Linked DNA regions of Thiosulfativibrio zosterae. The main gene of each other region encodes a partner of the protein of the gene in region 2 in a complex. Links are inferred from orthologs where the notes say so. Each region holds a gene or a part of one and is shown on either strand. Other genes may lie near its edges. The genes, in order: tsaE, tsaD and tsaB.

The links.
Region 1: the proteins of tsaD (region 2) and tsaE are in contact, whole or in part, in a crystal structure (PDB 6N9A), measured with the Thermotoga maritima proteins. The link is inferred for Thiosulfativibrio zosterae from one-to-one orthologs. Residues at the interface, in WP_004082750.1 of Thermotoga maritima: Cys10, Asp11, Arg49, His50, Leu82, Gly84, Gly135, Gly136, Glu154, Thr155, Leu156, Asp157, Asp158, Ser159, Glu162, Asp165, Lys166, Arg169, Leu170, Tyr175, Lys213, Thr214, Leu217, Tyr218, Gln221, Arg222, Asn324; in WP_004082108.1 of Thermotoga maritima: Leu37, Gly38, Lys46, Lys57, Val59, Lys60, Ser61, Thr63, Phe64, Thr65, Leu66, Met67, Val69, Pro71, Tyr82, Arg83, Leu84, Asp86, Asp88, Phe89, Asp93, Ile128, Asp130, Glu131, Arg134.
Region 3: the proteins of tsaD (region 2) and tsaB are in contact, whole or in part, in a solved structure (PDB 4WQ4), measured with the Escherichia coli proteins. The link is inferred for Thiosulfativibrio zosterae from one-to-one orthologs.

What each region holds. Positions count from the first base shown.
Region 1 is NZ_AP021888.1:1,761,627-1,767,609, reverse strand. The notes cover bases 2,960-5,721. They hold tsaE (tRNA (adenosine(37)-N6)-threonylcarbamoyltransferase complex ATPase subunit type 1 TsaE), read left to right. Parts: upstream 2,960-3,959; coding sequence 3,960-4,484; downstream 4,485-5,721. Other genes in these bases: THMIRH_RS08110 (N-acetylmuramoyl-L-alanine amidase), read left to right, coding at 4,551-5,721; queG (tRNA epoxyqueuosine(34) reductase QueG), read right to left, coding at 2,960-3,923. Also shown: THMIRH_RS08135 (ferritin-like domain-containing protein), read right to left, coding at 1-1,184; THMIRH_RS08130 (carbohydrate-binding protein), read right to left, coding at 1,302-1,775; THMIRH_RS08125 (transglutaminase domain-containing protein), read right to left, coding at 1,859-2,647; more of queG, read right to left, coding at 2,718-2,959; more of THMIRH_RS08110, read left to right, coding at 5,722-5,983. UniProt on the Escherichia coli protein: Required for the formation of a threonylcarbamoyl group on adenosine at position 37 (t(6)A37) in tRNAs that read codons beginning with adenine.
Region 2 is NZ_AP021888.1:666,993-672,979, forward strand. Bases 1,352-4,117 are described here. They hold tsaD (tRNA (adenosine(37)-N6)-threonylcarbamoyltransferase complex transferase subunit TsaD), read right to left. Parts: upstream 3,378-4,117; coding sequence 2,325-3,377; downstream 1,352-2,324. Other genes in these bases: folB (dihydroneopterin aldolase), read right to left, coding at 1,352-1,559; plsY (glycerol-3-phosphate 1-O-acyltransferase PlsY), read left to right, coding at 1,648-2,238; rpsU (30S ribosomal protein S21), read left to right, coding at 3,553-3,768; THMIRH_RS02835 (GatB/YqeY domain-containing protein), read left to right, coding at 3,786-4,117. In the rest of the region: THMIRH_RS02800 (class I SAM-dependent methyltransferase), read right to left, coding at 1-45; THMIRH_RS02805 (FliG C-terminal domain-containing protein), read left to right, coding at 237-704; THMIRH_RS02810 (FliG C-terminal domain-containing protein), read left to right, coding at 717-1,181; more of folB, read right to left, coding at 1,191-1,351; more of THMIRH_RS02835, read left to right, coding at 4,118-4,238; dnaG (DNA primase), read left to right, coding at 4,437-5,987.
Region 3 is NZ_AP021888.1:1,696,534-1,702,754, reverse strand. Bases 1,101-4,100 are described here. They hold tsaB (tRNA (adenosine(37)-N6)-threonylcarbamoyltransferase complex dimerization subunit type 1 TsaB), read left to right. Parts: upstream 1,101-2,270; coding sequence 2,271-2,930; downstream 2,931-4,100. Other genes in these bases: THMIRH_RS07795 (hypothetical protein), read right to left, coding at 3,849-4,100; THMIRH_RS07800 (hypothetical protein), read left to right, coding at 2,932-3,783; yoaA (DNA repair helicase YoaA), read left to right, coding at 1,101-2,274. Also shown: ykgO (type B 50S ribosomal protein L36), read right to left, coding at 1-75; more of yoaA, read left to right, coding at 313-1,100; more of THMIRH_RS07795, read right to left, coding at 4,101-4,127; 30S ribosomal protein S12 methylthiotransferase accessory factor YcaO, read left to right, coding at 4,291-6,024; THMIRH_RS07785 (acetyl-CoA carboxylase carboxyltransferase subunit alpha), read left to right, coding at 6,116-6,221. UniProt on the Escherichia coli protein: Required for the formation of a threonylcarbamoyl group on adenosine at position 37 (t(6)A37) in tRNAs that read codons beginning with adenine.

The DNA.
Region 1 (5,983 bases), 1.1 Mb from region 2 along the record:
CGAAGGTTTTCGAATACCATTTTAATATCTTGCGCTTCTCCAGCCACTTCAATATAAGTGTTTAAATCATTAATGTCAGTTACTTCTACTTTACAGCCCACTTCTAAAGAGGCTTGTGCGGAAGCCGCTCCTTCACTGTAAAGTGCGTTATAAAGTGCTTGAACATCACTGTTTGAAAAGCTGCCTGTTGGGTAACTGTCGAGCTGTTCTTGAGAGAACGAATAGCTTGGGTCAGTGTAATATTCTAAGTCCAAGTTATATCTTTGCAGTAAGGCTGCAACTGAGTTTTGATGCTCAGTTTCTGCATTGGTGGCAATGTTATAAAGCGTTTGGCTTGGGTAAAGATCGTTTAATGAAAAATAGAGATCTTTGGCCATTTTTTCTTCATTCCACATAAAAGCCAGCGTGGCTTTTTGTTCATCGGTTAGGTCGTAGACTGGCAAAGTGGCTAGGGTTGCTTCTAAAGAATGAGTGCCCTCATTGTTGTTAATGGCATCAATTTCTGCTTGAGAAAGTAATGGGGGTGGATTTAATGGGTCAACTAATCCATCAACCATTTCTTGTTCAAGTTCAGCTGCAGTTTTTTCGGATGCAAGATAGTTGGCAATGCGGTTTTGAATATTTAATTCAATGGCTTCCCATTGTTCTGTGGTTAAGGTAGATGCATCGGTAATGCCGTTTTCAATACAGTATTTATAAATTTCGTCACTTAAGGCGGCAATGGCTTTGTCATTGGTTGGGGTATGCGTTTGAATGGCATCTGCCGTTAAATCAATATTATCAATCAGTTTTTGTTGTAACTCTGTATTTATAGCAAGGGTGCTCGCTAAGGTTAAAACTTTACCTTCATTGGCGCGAAGTTTTAAACCATCGGTTTTAAGATCGCCATCATCAACTAGACCGTTGTGATTTAAGTCAATCACTCCGCCCGTGGTTTCAAGCGGATACTCGAAATCCCCTGTGAAACGATAAACGCCGTTGCCTTGCGCAACCGCCATTTTGCCATTTTTATCTTTAACCACCGCATTCAGCACTGGGCCACGCTCTACGGTGATATCCGTAGTGGTTAAGTTGCTGGTATCTGCTGAAGATGCGCCGCTGGTTCCGCTACAGCCATTTAAAAGCGGAAGGGTCAGTGCTATGGCTAGGGTGATTTTTTTGAATTTGAAAGTTTGGCTTAACATGATGATTTCTCCCATCGGCTTAAAATATGTAAAGTTTTTACATTTGTTAAGTGCATATTAAGCTTTGTGGGTGGTGATGTCAATATAAATGTAAAAAATTTACATTTATTTGGCTTGTTAAGCCATTCTCCATTCGCAAAGGCTGGCCGTGAGCGGGGAGTTGCTCATATCAGGGGTAATGACGAGTTGAAGTGTCGTGACAGCAGTTAAGTCAACTTGGATGTTTTCAATTTCTTGAGTTGCATTTTGGGGATTAAAATTCCATTGTTGTCTGACTAACTCATGAAAAATTTGCCCTTGGTCTTTGGAGTAACTTAAAAGAAACTCTTGCGTTCTTTGATGCTCTGTTTCTATGAATTTAAGCCAAATGCACTTGAGATCTTGTGGCTGGTCAAAAGTCAGGTTTAATATTTGGGGTCCTGAGGTGGCCGCTCGCCAACCCGACGTTGCTGTTAAAGCAAACACATTTTCGATGGGATAATCAGGTGCTTCTGAGGTAATCGCAATGTGTGCGATGTCTGGCACATTTAACCATTGAACATCTGGTTGGTCATGAGTTGGAGCGGATGGGGCAATAATGGTTTTTCGCATGGCGTTTTCCTTAAGTGATGGGTATCACTTTTAGTTTACGCCTATGACAAGATAAATGTGCTTAGTTTTTAAGAATTTATGACTTAATTCTCTAATTGTTCTACATGAATGTACTGAGCGTCGTGATAGGTCTGTGGGCCAAATTGATTGTAAATGGCCACATCTGCAGCATCTCTGCCATATCCCACGGCAACATAGCCACCTTTGGCGTCGCCTTGGGTAGCATCAAAGGTATACCATTGATCACCCACATAGGCTTCAAACCAGGCGTGCAGATCCATAGGCTTCAGTTCGTGTAAAAAACCAACCACAATTCTGGCTGGAATACTCAGGCCACGACACAGCGCAATCCCTAAATGCGCCATATCCCGACAAACGGCATAATCATTGGCATTGACCTCCATCGCAGACAAAGGCGTGATGCTAGAGCCAGGTTCATAGCGAAAGTTGCTTTTAATCCATTTTTCGATGGCGGCCACTTGATCGTAGCCCAATAAATAGTCTTGGGTAATCTCTGCGGCCATATTGCCAAAACGATCTGACTCACAGTAACGACTGGGTAGTAAATATTGCAATACCGAGTCGGGTAAATTTTGAACCTCAACAAAGGGTGCACCAGGAGCCGACTTAAGGACTTTGGGTACTCTAACCTTTGCCGAGGTATGAATGGATAGTTTGCCAGGTTGGGCAACCAGTCTTTGGCAAAGGTTGCCATAGATGTCGGTGTATTCCACCACTGGCGTAAAGGGTTCTATCAGGTATTCTTCTTGCGTAATCCATTGGTTTTCCCCACTTCTGGGACGCAACATAAGCACTAAAGGCGTTGGACCAGTAATGGTAAACTCAAAATTACAATGGGTTTTTAGCCACATATTGAATACCCTTAATAAATCTTACATTTTTAGAGTCTTTGACTATACCTGATAACCCATTCAATTGTTTTTATTGTTTAGATTTAGAGTCATTTGGACGTATCAAGACTTGTGCAGGTAAGTAATACTTTTTGGCTTTGGCAGGTGTATTTTTGACTAAAAAATGACCAGGCCTGGTTGTTTTTAGGCTGTTTTTTAGTTGTTGAAGTGCCCAAAGTCGATGTTCATTAACCAGTGCAGACTCGGTAATTAAAGCTTCTAACGCTTGCAGCGTTTGTTGATTGGGTTCGGCATTGCCCAGTGAGATGCATAAGTTGCGTTGCCATTGTTCAAAACCAATGCGGCGAATGGGGGAGCCTTCAAAATTTTTTTGAAATTGTGGCTCATCCCAAGCTAATAACTCAAGCAAACTGGCTTGGTCAAGTGCGTGTTGGCTGGCTTTAAAGGCGTTCTCAGTGGTGGGTTCGGCAAATTTATTCCAAGGGCAAACCAGCTGACAATCATCACACCCATAAATGCGATTACCCATTAAGGGCCGCAAGGCCTCGTCGATAGAGCCTTTGTGTTCAATGGTTAAATAAGAAATGCAGCGTCGCGCATCCACCAGACCATCGCCAATAATCGCCTGAGTGGGACATTCTTGAATACAGGCTGTACAAGGCCCACAGCCAGATTTTGGAAAAGGTGGGTCGGGCGGCAAAGCAATGCTCAGGTATATTTCACCCAAAAAAAACCAAGAACCGGCTTTGGGGTGAATCACCAATGAATGTTTTCCCTTAAATCCCAGCCCAGCCTTTTCTGCCAAAGCGGTTTCCATCACCGGGGCAGAGTCGCTAAAAACCCGAAATTGCAAGTTTGGGTGGTTAAGTTGTACAGATTGACGAATTTTTTCAGCCAAGCTGTTTAAACGCTTACGCATCAGTTTATGGTAATCTTTGTGCAGTGCGTAGCGTGAAATATAGGCATGATTGGATGATTGGAGCTGGGTAATCGCGTTATTGGCATCGCCATCAAAATAATTCATTCGGCAACTGATAATCGATAAAGTGCCGGGTTCTAATTCAGCGGGTCGGGTGCGTTTCGTGCCGTGTTTTGCTAAATAGTCCATTTCACCCTGAAAATTTTGCGCTATCCATTTAAAATAGGCGTTTTCGTAATAAGACAGGTCAGTGTCGGTAATGCCGATATCTGCAAAGCCTAAAGCCTTGCCCCAGTCTTTAATCTGTTGGCTAAGCATTTGTTGTTCGGCAGGTTCAAGAACTTGGGTTGGTAACATCTTTACCTTTTTAGAATTTAACCTTGGTGTTGATTAATGCATTTTAACAAAGTCAGTTTTTATTTAGCAGATGAATCTGCCACAACACGATTCGGACAAGCGTTTGCTCAAGGTTGCAAAGTTTTAAATGGCTTTGATGCAGGGTTGGTTATTTTTTTAGAAGGCGATTTAGGGGCCGGCAAGTCTTATCTATCTAGAGCCTTTATTCAATCTTATTTACCCAATCAAAAGGTCAAAAGTCCGACATATACGCTGGTTGAAAGTTATTTAACTCCCTTAGGCACGATTGTGCATTTTGATTTATACCGCTTATGTGACCCTGAAGAGTTAGAGTTTTTGGCGCTTAGGGATTTGTTATCGGGCGCCTATATTGCACTCATAGAATGGCCTTCAAAAGGCGCTGGCCAGCTACCTGAGGCAGATATGGTTGTTGAGCTGACTCACTTAGAAAACACATCACAAACCCCTGGCAGAAAACTGACCTTAACCCCTCAAAGTCAAGCCGGTTTAGCTGTCGTTAATTATTTGGCACAAACACTTGGCACGCTAATTGTTTACTAGCCCATGTATCCCTAGAGGTCTTTTTAAATAAAGGATTCTAATGATTCTAATAAATGGGAGAGAAACATGGCTAAACAGTCTTCTCAAATTAAAAAACTATTGATTTTATTGGCGGTCTTGGCATCGGCATTTGCATCCTCGCAAGCCTACGCAACCTCATTAGAAAAAATTCGTGTTGGACAAGATCCTGCCTATACGCGTGTCGTTTTCGAAATCAAAGATAATCATTCGTTTGAAGTTCAGCAGCTTAACAACCCCAGCAGACTGGTGGTGGATTTTGTTAAAGCCAAGAACAAAATCGCTTTTGATTATAAAAAACTCTTTGATAAGCGCGTCAAAGCCATCAGAGTGAATGATGATTCTCGCAGAACACGCGTGGTTTTGGATTTACGCAACGATTTTGACTATCGCTATTTTACCTTGGCTAAAACAAAGCAGGGCGCTGAGCGATTAGTGATTGATGTCAAGTCGAGTTTGGTAAAACCAGTTGCTCAACCTGCCCCGACGGTATTAGCAAACAAACCCAAGGTTGAACAGAAGCCAACACCAAAGCCAGCGCCAAAAGTTGTGGCAAGTGCAGCAGTTAAAGAAGAGCAACCTGTTAAAGCAAAATCTTCAGATCCAGTTATTGCCGCTGCGCCTAAAGTGACTCAGCCAGCACCGGTTGTCAGCATATTGCCTAAGTCTTCTTTAAAAGAAACCAAAGCGACCAATGAGCTTTTGAATGCAGGCACGCCTTTAATCGTCAAAGATGAAGTGGTCATCGCAATAGATGCAGGCCATGGCGGTAAAGATGTTGGCGCCATAGGTCACTCGGGCAAGGTATTTGAAAAAGATATTACTTTAGAAATGGCTTTGAAACTAAAAAAATATATTGATAGACAACCCGGCCTTAAAGCGGTACTGACGCGTACTGAAGATGAATTTATTCCACTCAATCAGCGAGTCAGAATTGCTCATCAAAAAGATGCTGACATTTTTATCTCGTTGCATGCCGACTCTTTTCCAACGGCTGAGGCAAGAGGTGGCTCGGTATATGTTTTGTCAACCAATGGCGCATCGAGTGTGATGGCGAGATTATTGGCTAAAAGTGAAAATGCCTCTTTACATGACATTAAGCTAAAGGGTAAAGAAAGTGATGTGGCATTTGTATTGAGCGATTTAAGCCGCGAAGCCAATATTCGCGCCAGCCGTAAATTAGCCAAAGCCGTATTAGGAGAGATGGGTGATCAAATTGAGTTACACAAAGAAACCGTTCAATCTGCAGAGTTTGCCGTTTTAAAATCGATTGATATGCCTTCATTATTGATAGAAACCGCGTTTATTTCTAACCCAGTGGAAGAGAAAAAACTCACCAATGATGCGTATCAAAGCAAAATGGCTCAGTCGATTGCCAAGGGAGTTGCATCCTTTGTCAGTAAAAATGCCAGAGAGCCTCGCTGGGGAGAAGTCCTTTATGTGCAGTACCGAGTTAAAGCGGGTGATACGCTTTCTCAAAT
Region 2 (5,987 bases):
ATCAGGTTCTGGCAGGGTAGGGGCTGATTTAATCTTAGGATTCATGGTTGGGTCTGCTTAGTCTGGCTCGAATAGCCAAGGTTTAGGGGTTTTGTCTGTTTGAGTTGCTTCACATTATAGTATAGACTTGCTCAATATCGAGTTTTTTCCCGGCAACTTGGCCGTAATTTTGCTTGAATCGTAAAACAAGTCAGCAGGGCTTTCTGGGGAACAGGGAATTTAAGGTTGGATAGACAATGAAAGTAGGCATTAAAAAACATCAAGAAAATGAGTGGAGTGTGCAAATTGGCTGTGCCAGCATTAAACTTGACCGTTTTTCAGTTGAGTTGCTCAATATTACTTTGGAACATTTGGTGGCTTTAGATTCTGGGCAAGCGCATTCTACCCTAACCAGTTATGTCAGATTGGCGCATAAAAAACTCGAAAGTTTGGATGCTGCCGGTATGCAAAAGTGGGTTCGCACCGTTGAAAACGCAGATTTGCTGGCGTTGATGCAGTGCATTAAAGACCAAAAGATTACAGATATGATTTTGCAGAATGTCGGGGGTATTTTAGCCAGACAATTGTCTGCCGACTTATTAAAAGCGCCTACGCCAACCGAGGACAAAGCCAAGCAAGCCATTAAAAATACCATGGAGCATTTGTTTGATTTAGAGGCGCGCGGCCAAATTCAGTTATTTAATGCGGATACGCAATACATTTAAAAAGAGGTTAGCATGGAAATTTTGGCCAAAAAAGATGCAACAGGTCTTAACCTTTTAGAGTTTGGTCCCGTGACCATTGAAATGAGTAATGAGGTGGTAAAAGCGCTCTATCAGGTGATTGATCAACGCCTAAGCGAATCCGCTACCGCAGAAACTGAAATCTTACAAAAGAAACTCAATGCCTATAAAGTCTTGGCATCCAAAATGCGCGCAGTCGATGATCGTATTATCCAAAAGTTTGCGGTGCAACTGCTACCCGAACAATTGGTGACGCTGGTGCGTTTGTCAGGAACGGATAGCTTTTATCAAAAAGTATTGCGCAACTTGTCTAAACAAAACCGCCGCCAATTTGAAATCGATTACCAAGAATTTAAACAAATAACCGTGCATCAAGCGTGTATTTATATGGAGCAAATTGTGCCCTATATTAAAAAAGCGGCTCAAGAACAGCGCGCCATGCAAGAACAAGTTAGATAGCAAAAATAATTAAACGCGTCGGCGTGTAATTTTTAGGCCAACCGTTTCTGCTTGGCGAACAGCTTGAGGTTTTTTAACGGTTAAGGTGATTTGTTCAATCCCAAGATATTTTGCCAGTAACAATTGGCTAAGTTGTTCCGCCAGTGTTTCGAGCAGTTCAAACTGATGGGCTTCTACCCATTCAATCACATCGTCACTCACTTCTTTGTAACTCACCGTTAAATGAATGTCATCCGTGGCTGCAGATGCTTGAATATCGGTGAGCATTTCAATATCAAAAAAAAGCGGTTGTTTGAATTCCTTTTCCCAGTCATAAACGCCAATCACAGCATCAACTCTTAGGTTGTGGACAAAAATCGTATCTAGTTCCGTTGGCATGGCCTGTTCTCAAATCAATATAAAGGCTCATCAATATATCAAAATCCAGTAAAATGACCGAAAAATTTACCAATCTTGGAGTAAAAACATGTTGATTGAATGGGGCGGCGTTGCCTTAGCTTATTTATTAGGCTCGATTTCATCCGCTATCGTGGTTTGTAAACTGATGGGATTAGAAGACCCAAGAGTAGGCGGCTCTGGCAATCCTGGTGCTACCAATGTTAAACGCCTGTATGGTAATAAACCGGCAGCGATTACTTTAGTGGGTGATATGCTTAAGGGGGTTTTGCCGGTGGTGGTTGCGCAACAAATGGGGTTTGCGCCTGAGATGGTAATTTTGATTGGTTTTGCAGCGTTTATCGGGCATTTATATCCAATATTTTTTCAGTTTAAAGGCGGCAAAGGTGTTGCAACCATGTTGGGCGTGATGTTTGGCTTGTCTTTGCCGATTGGCTTGGCGGTGGGTGGCACTTGGTTGTTTGTGGCTAAGGTGTTAAAAGTTTCATCTTTGTCCGCACTCATTGCGACTGCCTTGGCGCCGATTTATATCTACTTTTTATCGGGTGAAATATCTTGGGTGGTTTTGACCGCTGTCATGACAGTGATTTTGTTTTGGCGCCACAAATCCAATATTCAACGCTTGATTCGGGGTGAAGAAGACTTGATTAAAAAGTCTTAAAATTAGGCGTTTTTTGAGCAAATTTCAACCAGGCCTGGTTAAATTTAGCTTGCAATAACCCTGTAAATGGTTACAGGGAAAGCCTTTTAGATTGCCTCTAAATCTTCCAAAGCCCAACGGGGTTGGCAAGAGAAATCTAAACCATTATGTTGACCTGCAGCCAGGCGTTGAGCGCCGGCGTAGGCAATCATCGCGCCATTGTCTGTGCAAAACTCTAAGCGTGGGTAAAAAGTTTCTCCCTTGCGTTTTGCCATTAAGGCATCTAATTGCGCACGAATTTCTCGGTTTGCACTCACGCCTCCTGCCACCACTAATCGATTTAAGCCTTCTTGTTCCAAAGCTCTTTTACATTTTATGGTAAGGGTTTCTGCAACCGCTAGCTCAAAAGCACGGCAAATATCAGCTTGGGTTTGAGGCAAGTCTTGTGGCGCATCGGTTTTTTGGGCGGCGTGCCAAGTATTGAGTGCAAAGGTTTTTAAACCGCTAAAGCTCATGTCTAAGCCCGGACGGTCAACCATAGGGCGTGGAAATTTATAGCGATCTGTATTGCCTTGCAAAGCTAAGTTAGAAACAATCGGGCCACCCGGATAACCCAGATTCATCATTTTTGCTGTTTTATCAAAAGCTTCGCCGGCAGCATCATCCAAAGTATCGCCCAATAAGCGATAACGCCCTATGCCATCCACTCGAATTATCATGGTGTGGCCACCAGAAACGAGCAAACAAATAAACGGAAAGCTTGGTTGCGTTTGTTCTAACATCGGTGCCAGTAAATGACCTTCCATGTGGTGTACGCCAACAGCGGGTACTTGCCAAGCAAAAGCCAAGCTGCGGGCAACCGCCGCGCCAGTTAATAGAGCACCCATTAATCCTGGGCCTGCAGTATAGGCAATGCCGGTTATTTTTTGTGCGCCCAACTGAGCTTCTTCTAAGCAGGCTTCAATGAGGGGCAAAACTCGTAAGATGTGGTCGCGCGATGCTAGCTCTGGAACCACGCCACCATATTCGGCATGTAATTCAACTTGGCTATAAAGTTGATGCGCCAATAAACCCTGCTCGCTGTGGTAAATGGCTATGCCGGTTTCGTCGCAAGAACTTTCAATGCCCAAAGTGATTTGAGGGGGTTTTGTGGTTTGCATTGCGAAATTCCTTGCTGATTTGGTTGCTTCAATGGACTGAATTTTAACAAAATATATGAAATTGTCCGAAGATTTGTTTGCAATCAAATTAGTCTAAGGTTTATAATTGTCGTTTTCCGATTTTCTAAAACACTTTTAGTTAATCGTATTATCAGATTTATAAAAGAGAATCCTCATGCCAAGCGTAAAATTAAGAGATACCGAACCATTTGACGTAGCTTTGCGTCGTTTTAAGCGTGCTTGTGAAAAAGCAGGCGTTTTAACAGAAACTCGCAAGCGCGAATTCTATGAAAAACCTACTTGGGTTAAAAAGCGTATGAAAGCTGCCGCTGTTAAGCGTTTAGCTAAGCGTTTGTCTCGTGACAACCGTCGCACAACTCGTTTATATTAATTTTTAAGGTTATTTAAATGTCTTGTGAGTTAAAAGCAACGCTTTCAGCTGCCATGAAAGAGGCGATGAAAGCTAAGCAAAAAGAGCGTTTGTTGGTGATTAGAACGATTCAAGCGGCCATTAAGCAGGTTGAAATCGATAATCAAATCACAATCGAAGAAGATGCAGAAATTCTGCCGATTCTCGATAAAATGCTTAAACAACGCCGTGAATCTGAAAAGCAATATATTGAAGCAGGTCGTCCAGAGCTGGCTGAAGTGGAAGCTTTTGAGATGACGGTTATTCAAGAGTTTTTGCCTCAGGCTTTGACAACAGATGAAATTCAGCAAATGATTGAAGTTGCTGTTGCTGAGTCAGGTGCGGCCACTATGCAAGAAATGGGCAAAGTCATGGCGATTTTAAAACCCCAAATGCAAGGGCGTGCTGATATGAGTGAAGTCAGTAAGTTAATTAAAGCTAAACTTGGCTAAAAGCTTTTTAATGAGAAGCCTTTGCTTGGAGCACGCTCTTAGCAAACAATGCCTAGGCAAAAACATTGGCAAGTTCATTGTTTAACTCATTTAGTAAGACCATTTAAAATCGAGAAGCCCATCAGTTTTTAAATTGATGGGTTTTTTGCGTTTATGGGGGTGCATTCGCACTGTCATTTCGTTTTGTGGAGTGAGGTCATGCAACATTCTGGGAGTATTCCCAAGTCTTTTATAGAAGATTTATTGGCGCGTGCGGACATCGTACAGGTCATTAATCAGCGAGTGCCTTTAAAAAAGGCCGGTGGAACCTATAAAGCCTGCTGTCCATTTCACAGTGAAAAGACGCCCTCATTTAATGTCAATCCACAAAAGCAGTTTTATCATTGCTTTGGCTGCGGTGCGAGTGGCGACTCGCTGAAGTTTTTGATGGAGTATGACGGCTTAAGTTTTGTTGAGGCAGTAGAAACTTTAGCACAAATGAATGGCTTGCAAGTTCCACGCGAGCAGTTGACACCCAAGCAAAAAGAGCAGCAAAAGAAAACCCACGACCTTTATGATGTAATGCATCTCGTGGCTAAATTTTATCGCCAACAACTGCGTGTACATCCGCAAGCCGAGTTAGCCAAAAGTTATTTAAAAAATCGTGGCTTATCGGCAGAGATTGCCAAAGAATTTGTAGTGGGTTTTGCGCCGAATGGTTGGGATGTATTAGAAAAAGGGCTAAAAGCGGATGCAGTGTTACTTCAACAATTGGTTGAGTGTGGCATGCTGGTTCAAAAAGAGAATCGTTATTACGACCGTTTTCGTGGACGAGTGATGTTTCCGATTCGAGATGGGCGAGGGCGAGTGGTCGCTTTTGGTGGGCGCGTAATTGATGATGAGCAGCCCAAATATTTAAATTCACCCGAAACGCCTATTTTTCATAAAAGCTATGCTTTGTATGGCTTATATGAAATGCGCCAGTCCCGCCAAAATTTTGAACAAATTTTAGTGGTTGAGGGCTATATGGATGTGGTTTCGCTGGCGCAGTTTGGCATTCGCAATGCGGTTGCCACCTTGGGAACAGCGACGACCAATGAACATTTAGATATGCTGTTTCGCCAAGTGAATGAGGTTGTTTTTTGTTTTGATGGCGATGCGGCGGGCTTAAAGGCGGCTTGGAAAGCGTTAGACTTGGCTTTGCCAAAAATGATTGAAAATCGTTCAATCAAGTTTTTGTTTTTAGCGCAAGGTGAAGACCCAGATTCAACCGTTCGTAAAGAGGGGGTAGATGGGTTTCAAAAAAGAATCGCTGAGTCTATGCCCTTGTCACAATTTTTATTGGACGGTTTGGCGGCAAAAGTGTCTGCGCCAAAAGGTTCGCCAGAAGCAAGGCATCAATTGGTGGTTTTAGCCGCGCCTTACATTCAAAAAGCCCAGGGCTTGTATCAGTTTTTGTTGGCGGAAGCCTTTGCTCAAAAACTAGGATTGCCCACTTGGCGTTTGGAAAAAGAAATGGGGGTTAGGTCAGGGTTTGCGACCAATCAAAATAACAAACAGCCCACTAAAGCGCTAACACCGTCAACCCAAATTAAATCCTTGCCCTTTAAATTGATGGCTATTTTGGTGCGCCGACCTTATTGGGCGATTGCCTTCGAGGCAGATTTGCTAACCGCGTTGGTTGAAGATAAGCGCCAAGAATACCAATTATTAGCACAGGTGGTTGTCTTGTTGCAGCAACATAATTATTTAATTGATGCCGTGGCACAG
Region 3 (6,221 bases), 1.0 Mb from region 2 along the record:
TTTGCCACGACGTCTAACGATTTGGCAATCTTTATGACGAGTTTTGGCAGACTTTAATGAAGATAAAATTTTCATTTTAAAATTCCTAGGTATCTTACACAGAGTGCTCTGAGGGTGCTAAATATTTCTAAACCAATCTAGCTTAAGTTCAAATTTGAAGCGCCGTATTTTACTTATTTTTGCCGGTTTGTCCAGTTTTTATCTGGTTTTTAAGAGGATGTTTGTTAAAATTCCTCCATTATTTTAGGATAGGCCCTCAAAAGTGCCTTTTACTTCTTCTTTTTTCCATTTTGATGCGAGTTAACGACCTCTGTGAATCCAGATACTTTAAGCAAACAAGTTCAGTTATATTTGGCTGACGGCGGTGAACTCTCACAAAAAATTCCAGGTTTTGAACCTCGCCAAGCGCAAATCGCTTTAGCCGAAAAATTGGTTGAAGTGATTGAGACAGACGGTACTTTTTTGGCAGAAGCGGGCACGGGAACAGGTAAAACTTATGCCTATTTATTACCTGCTCTATTGTCTGGCAAAACGGTCATTATTTCCACGGCGACTAAAAATCTTCAAGAACAGTTGGTTGAAAAAGATTTACCGCTGTTACTGAAAACACTCAAAATTAAGGGCCATGTGCAACTTTTAAAAGGGCGCGAAAACTATCTGTGTCCGCAGCGCTTAGAGTTAGCACAAACAGCAGAAGCCAATACCAAAGCCGTTTGGGCAAAACTGAACAAAATTCAACATTGGTCAGAAAAAACCAAAGTGGGTGATAAGGCTGAGTTGACCGAGTTGGATGAAAATGATCCTGTTTGGTCAAGAGTGTGTTCACGCATGGAGTTTTGCCAAGCGGCGGACTGTCATCCTGAAACCCAATGTTTTTATCCCAAGATCAAACAGCAAGCCAACGAGGCACAAATATTGGTGGTTAATCACCATCTGTTTTGTGCCGATTTAGCCTTGCGAGAAAACGGCTATGGTGAAATTTTACCTGAAGCCGAAATCGTGATTTTTGATGAAGCACATAAGTTACCGGACATTGCGGCGCAGTTTTTGGGTTTTTCGCTGAGTCGCCACCAATTAGATGATTTGGCTAGAGATGCCATCAATGCGCTAAAAATGGAATCGCCCGAATCCCAAGAGGTGATGGATAAAGTCAAAGGCCTAGAAGAAACGGTGGTGACTTTTTGTGATGCCTTGGGTAAGTGGGAAAAGCGCTGGACTTGGGAAATGTTTGAAAATGATTTAGCCAGTCTAAAAATGCTCAAGCGGCTACTGAATCATTTAACGCAAGTGGCGGATAATCTTAAGCCTTTGACCGAACGAGGTAAGCAAATCCAAGCGGTGCATCGTCGTGCGCAGGAGTTTGAAAAACAGTTGTCGCATTGGTTAAAGGCTGAAAATGAGTTTCAAATTCGGTGGTTAGAGTCTTCGCAAGCTCGTTTTAAACTGAACTTAACGCCCTTGAGTGTGGCTGGGCCGTTCAGTCGGCATCGTGAAGAAATGGGCGGCGCTTGGATTTTTACATCCGCCACCTTAAGTGTGAATGGTCAGTTTAGTTACTTTGCGAATCGTTTGGGATTAGAAGATGCCGATAATGCTTGTTGGGACAGTCCGTTTGATTATGATTCGCAAGGCTTGATTTACCACCCAATTGGTTTGCCTCAGCCCCGCGACCCTGACTATATCAAAATATGTTTAAGAGCCATTTGGCCTTTGTTGGCACAAACCGAAGGTCGCGCATTTTTACTGTTTACCAGTCATAAGGCTTTACAAGAAGCCCGCGAGATTTTATTAACCCATTGGCAGGGAACTTTGTTGGTGCAGGGCGATGCCCCTAAAAGTGCTTTATTGCAACGCTTTAGAGAATCCGAAAAAGCATTGTTATTGGGTACCAGCAGTTTCTGGGAAGGGGTTGATGTTAAGGGAGAGGCCTTAAAAGTGGTGATGATTGACCGTATTCCTTTTGCGCCGCCTGATGACCCCATAGTGCAGGCCAGAGAAGCCTATTTAAAAGAAAAGGGTTTACATGGTTTTGTTAATTTTCAATTGCCCGAAGCCATTATCGCCATGAAGCAAGGCGCAGGTCGTCTGATTCGAGATGTGCAAGATACCGGCATTTTGGTGTTATGCGACCCACGACTTTCGCAAAAACCTTATGGCAAAGTGATCGCCAAAAGTTTACCTAGCTTTCCTTGGGTGTATGATGTGCAAACCGTTTTAAGCTTTTTAAAAGAAAATGACAAGAGTCTGAATTCTAAACAAGAGAAAGATGCATGAATATTTTAGCCATAGAAACGGCAACCCAAGCTTGCTCAGCCAGTGTTTACAAAGAGGGCGTGCTATTCTCGCGGTTTGAAATGGCACCTCAAAAACATGCCAATTTAATTTTGGGCATGGTGGAAGCGGTTTTAGCCGAAGCGAGTTTATTACCAGGACAATTAGATGCTTTAGCCTTTAGCGAAGGGCCGGGCGCATTTACTGGGGTTCGCGTCGCCACAGGGGTTATTCAAGGCTTGGCTTATGGTTGGCAAAAACCAGTGATTGGCGTTTCTACCTTAGAGGCGCTTATTTGGCAAGCTTATGAGGCAACGGGTAAAACTGAATGGCAAGCCTGTCTAGATGCGCGCATGAAAGAGGTCTATTGTCAGAAAGGGTCTGTTGTTGACGGTCGTTTGGTTAGTGAACCAACCGAACTGGTTTCTCTAGAAATCGCTGAGCAGCGTTTACAGGATAAAAATGGCGTGGGTGATATTGCATTAGAATACCCAGACCTGGTTGAAATGACAGCGTTTTGGCAGGCAGATTTACCCAAAGCGGCGGCAATTGCGATGATTGCTAGCCAAAGAATGGATCAAGCTTGTTCGGTATTAGAGAAAGTGCCTGTGCCGGTTTATTTAAGAAACAATGTTGCTGAAAAGAAAAAGGGAGTTTGATTTGAAAATAGATTTTTTCAAAAGTGTGTTGTGGGTGTGTTTGACTTTCTTAACTCTAAATGCAACCGCATGGGCTAAAGACTTTTTACCTGGTGAAACGGTAATGGTGGCTTATCCAGCAAATAATATCAAAGACGATGCTTACATCATCGGATTGGTTCGCCAGCAAGTGAAGAATGGTGATTATCAAATTTCTGTTTTAGATTATGTCAAAGGCCATGATTACGGAATTTCGTGTGTACCTATCCGTGAAAATGAGTTAGGTCAAGCCACCAATGAAGTGGTTTGGGAAATGTGGACAGATAGAACTCAGCTTTTCGGTAAGGGCATGCAATATATTGTGCCTCAAGCCAATGTGCGTAAATTACAAACAGGGCAATTTGATTTTATAGAGCGTAATAATTTATACATTACTTTTTCGCGTTGGAAGTCAAATGCACCCATTATGACCTTAGATCAATTTGATATTGCCATGGCAAAAGCCAAGTCTTTAGGACTAAGCGAGTTGGTTCCAGCCTTGGTATTGGCCAAAAAGGAACGCGAATCTTATTATGAGCCAGGTATAGGTCGTCCTTATTGGCCGTACGAAGCGGTTCCCAAATTGAATGATTTGATGGCCGATGTCATCACAACGCTTAAGTCGGATAAGCAGTTGAACCAATTGTGGCGTCAGAAATCTCGCGATTGGAAAAATAAAACCATTTCAACTCAGCATTATTTTTTAATTGAAGCCTTAGATAAAATACTGTTCGATGCATCCTATGAATCGGCGGAAGATGATTTGGATAAAGTTGATCCAGCAGTCTTAAAGCAATTTAGAGAAAGATTAAGAATTTTAGGTGCAAAAGTTTAGCGTTTTGTGGGCAGGCTGAATTAAAAAAGGCAGATAAATTATCTGCCTTTTTTGTTTTGAAAGGATTATTTGGGGTGATGGTAGTAGGTTGCGTTTAGATACTCGGCAACATGATGAATTTCGTCCTCAAACCAGCCGCTGTTTAGGTTGTCGTTACAAAACGAAACCGCCTTAACTAGCTTTGGAAAGGTGTTGGTTTTAGCAGGATTATAAGGTTTAGAGGCATGACATTTTAAGCAGTTGGCATCGTCATGCAGGGCTTTTCCAGGCATTTCGTCATTAGCAAATGCCGAAGACATTAATATTGTTGACAGCCCCATTATAATAAGTGGTTGGTGTTTCATCAGCATACTCCTTAAAATACAAATTTTTCTAAAGTTCATGATTAATATTAAAACCGTTTTTTGGTTTTTGTGAATATTATTCTACCTATTTACTAGGTTATTGCATTATTTTTTTAACACGGCTCAGATGCTTGAATTTAAGCGGGCTACAAGGGTGAATAAGATGGTTGAACAAACATTTATTAAGGGTAAGGACGCTTGTCTTGAGGCATCGATTCAAAAGATGCAAAGTGGTTTAGCGACCGCAGGATTTCAAATTCAAGAAGCCTCTTGGTTGAATCCCGTGCCCAATGTGTATTCGGTTCATATTAAAGATGCCATTTGCCCCGCCCTGTTTACCAATGGTAAAGGCGCCAGCCGTAAAGCAACCTTAGCCAGTGCGTTAGGTGAATTTTTCGAGCGTGTTGAAACCAACTACTTTTTCTCGGATTTTTGGCTGGGCCAAGAAACGGCTCAGGGTTGGTTGTATTACCCAGATGAAAAATCTTTAAATGTGGATGACTTTCGCCAAGCCTTAACCCCAGAACTTTGGGATATATATGACCCAGAGCAAGAATGGGCGGGTGAAGATTTACTCAGCTTAAATGATGACAGTCAAAAGGTGCGTTGTTTGCCCTTAAAAGATGAGGCCAGCGGGGAGTTGGTTTATTTTCCGATGAGTGTGTTCAGTAACTTGTACGCCAGTAATGGGTTGTGCGCGGGAAATACTGAGTTAGAGGCCAAGGTGCAGGGTTTGTCTGAGGTTTTTGAGCGCTGGGTTAAAGCCAAAATATTGCGTGAAAATCTCTGTTTGCCTGAAGTACCAGAAGCCATCATCCAAACTTTGCCAACCGTTGTCGAAGCCAGAGCCAAATTGCAAGCGCAAGGCATTGCCGTTTCGATTAGAGATGCCTCTTTAGGCGGTTTTTATCCGGTGATGAATGTCACCTTGTTTGACCAAAATACCGGCACTTGTTTTGCCTCTTTTGGCGCGCATCCAATTTTTGAGGTGGCTTTGGAGAGAACCTTAACGGAGTCATTACAGGGGCGTAGTTTAGAGTTATTGGATGGCTTTCAATTACCGATTTTTGACCAAGACTTGGTTGGAGATGATGAAAATATTGAAAATCACTTTATTGACTCCAGTGGCTTGATGCACGCGCATTTTATTTCTCATCAATATGATTATGCGTTTGTTCCATGGAATTTTGAGGGCACGACCCAAGAGCAATGGCAGTATTTGGTGACCAAGGTGCAAAACCTAGGTTTTGGCGTTTATTCAGGTTTTTACGATTATTATGGCGTGCCTGCGGCAAGGGTGATAGTGCCAGGAATGTCCGAAATTTATCCCATGGATGAGTTGTTGAGTCGTAATCAAAATCTGGGTAGAACTTTGCGTGAGTTGTTGAATGAATTGGCAGACTCTGACCAAGCCGCCCAAGATTTTGAGTTTGCTTATGAAGAAATTGATCACTTAGGATTTAGCGACCATCAAAATGTTGCAAACTTAATTGGGTTATTACCGGATGACAACAGCCCTTGGAAACAGTTTAAAGTGATTGACCTTAAATTGGCGCTAGCCTTAAGTTTTGCAGATCGTTATTTGGTGAGCGAATTATTAGAAACGGCTAGTTATTATGTGCATGATGCAAATTTAGGCAAACGCTACCAGGTGTTAGGGTTTATTTTGGCGGCGCAAGACTCTGATTGGGATTCAGAAATTAACCTAGAGGTGCATAAAACGCTCTTTGGAGAGACATTGGTTAAGCAAGTGATGGCCAATATTGAAGGCGAAGAAGTGTTGTGGGGAATGACTTTTGGACAGGCGATGTTTGCTGAAAGTCAGAAGCATCAAGGCCTTTTAAAAGTCTATGAAAGAGTGAATCAAGCCAAGCAAAGTGCTGTAACGGCCATTTGATATAAGCTGATTTTATTGTTGGATTTTGTTAGAATGCTCAAAAAAATTTTCGTCTGTCAGTTAGACAGAAATTGTCTTAGGGAACCACTTCATGAAATTAGATTTTTTAGATTTTGAACAACCCATCGCGGAATTAGAGGCCAAAATTGAAGAATTGCGCCACTTAGATGGGCAAGATATGAACTTAATTCAAGAGG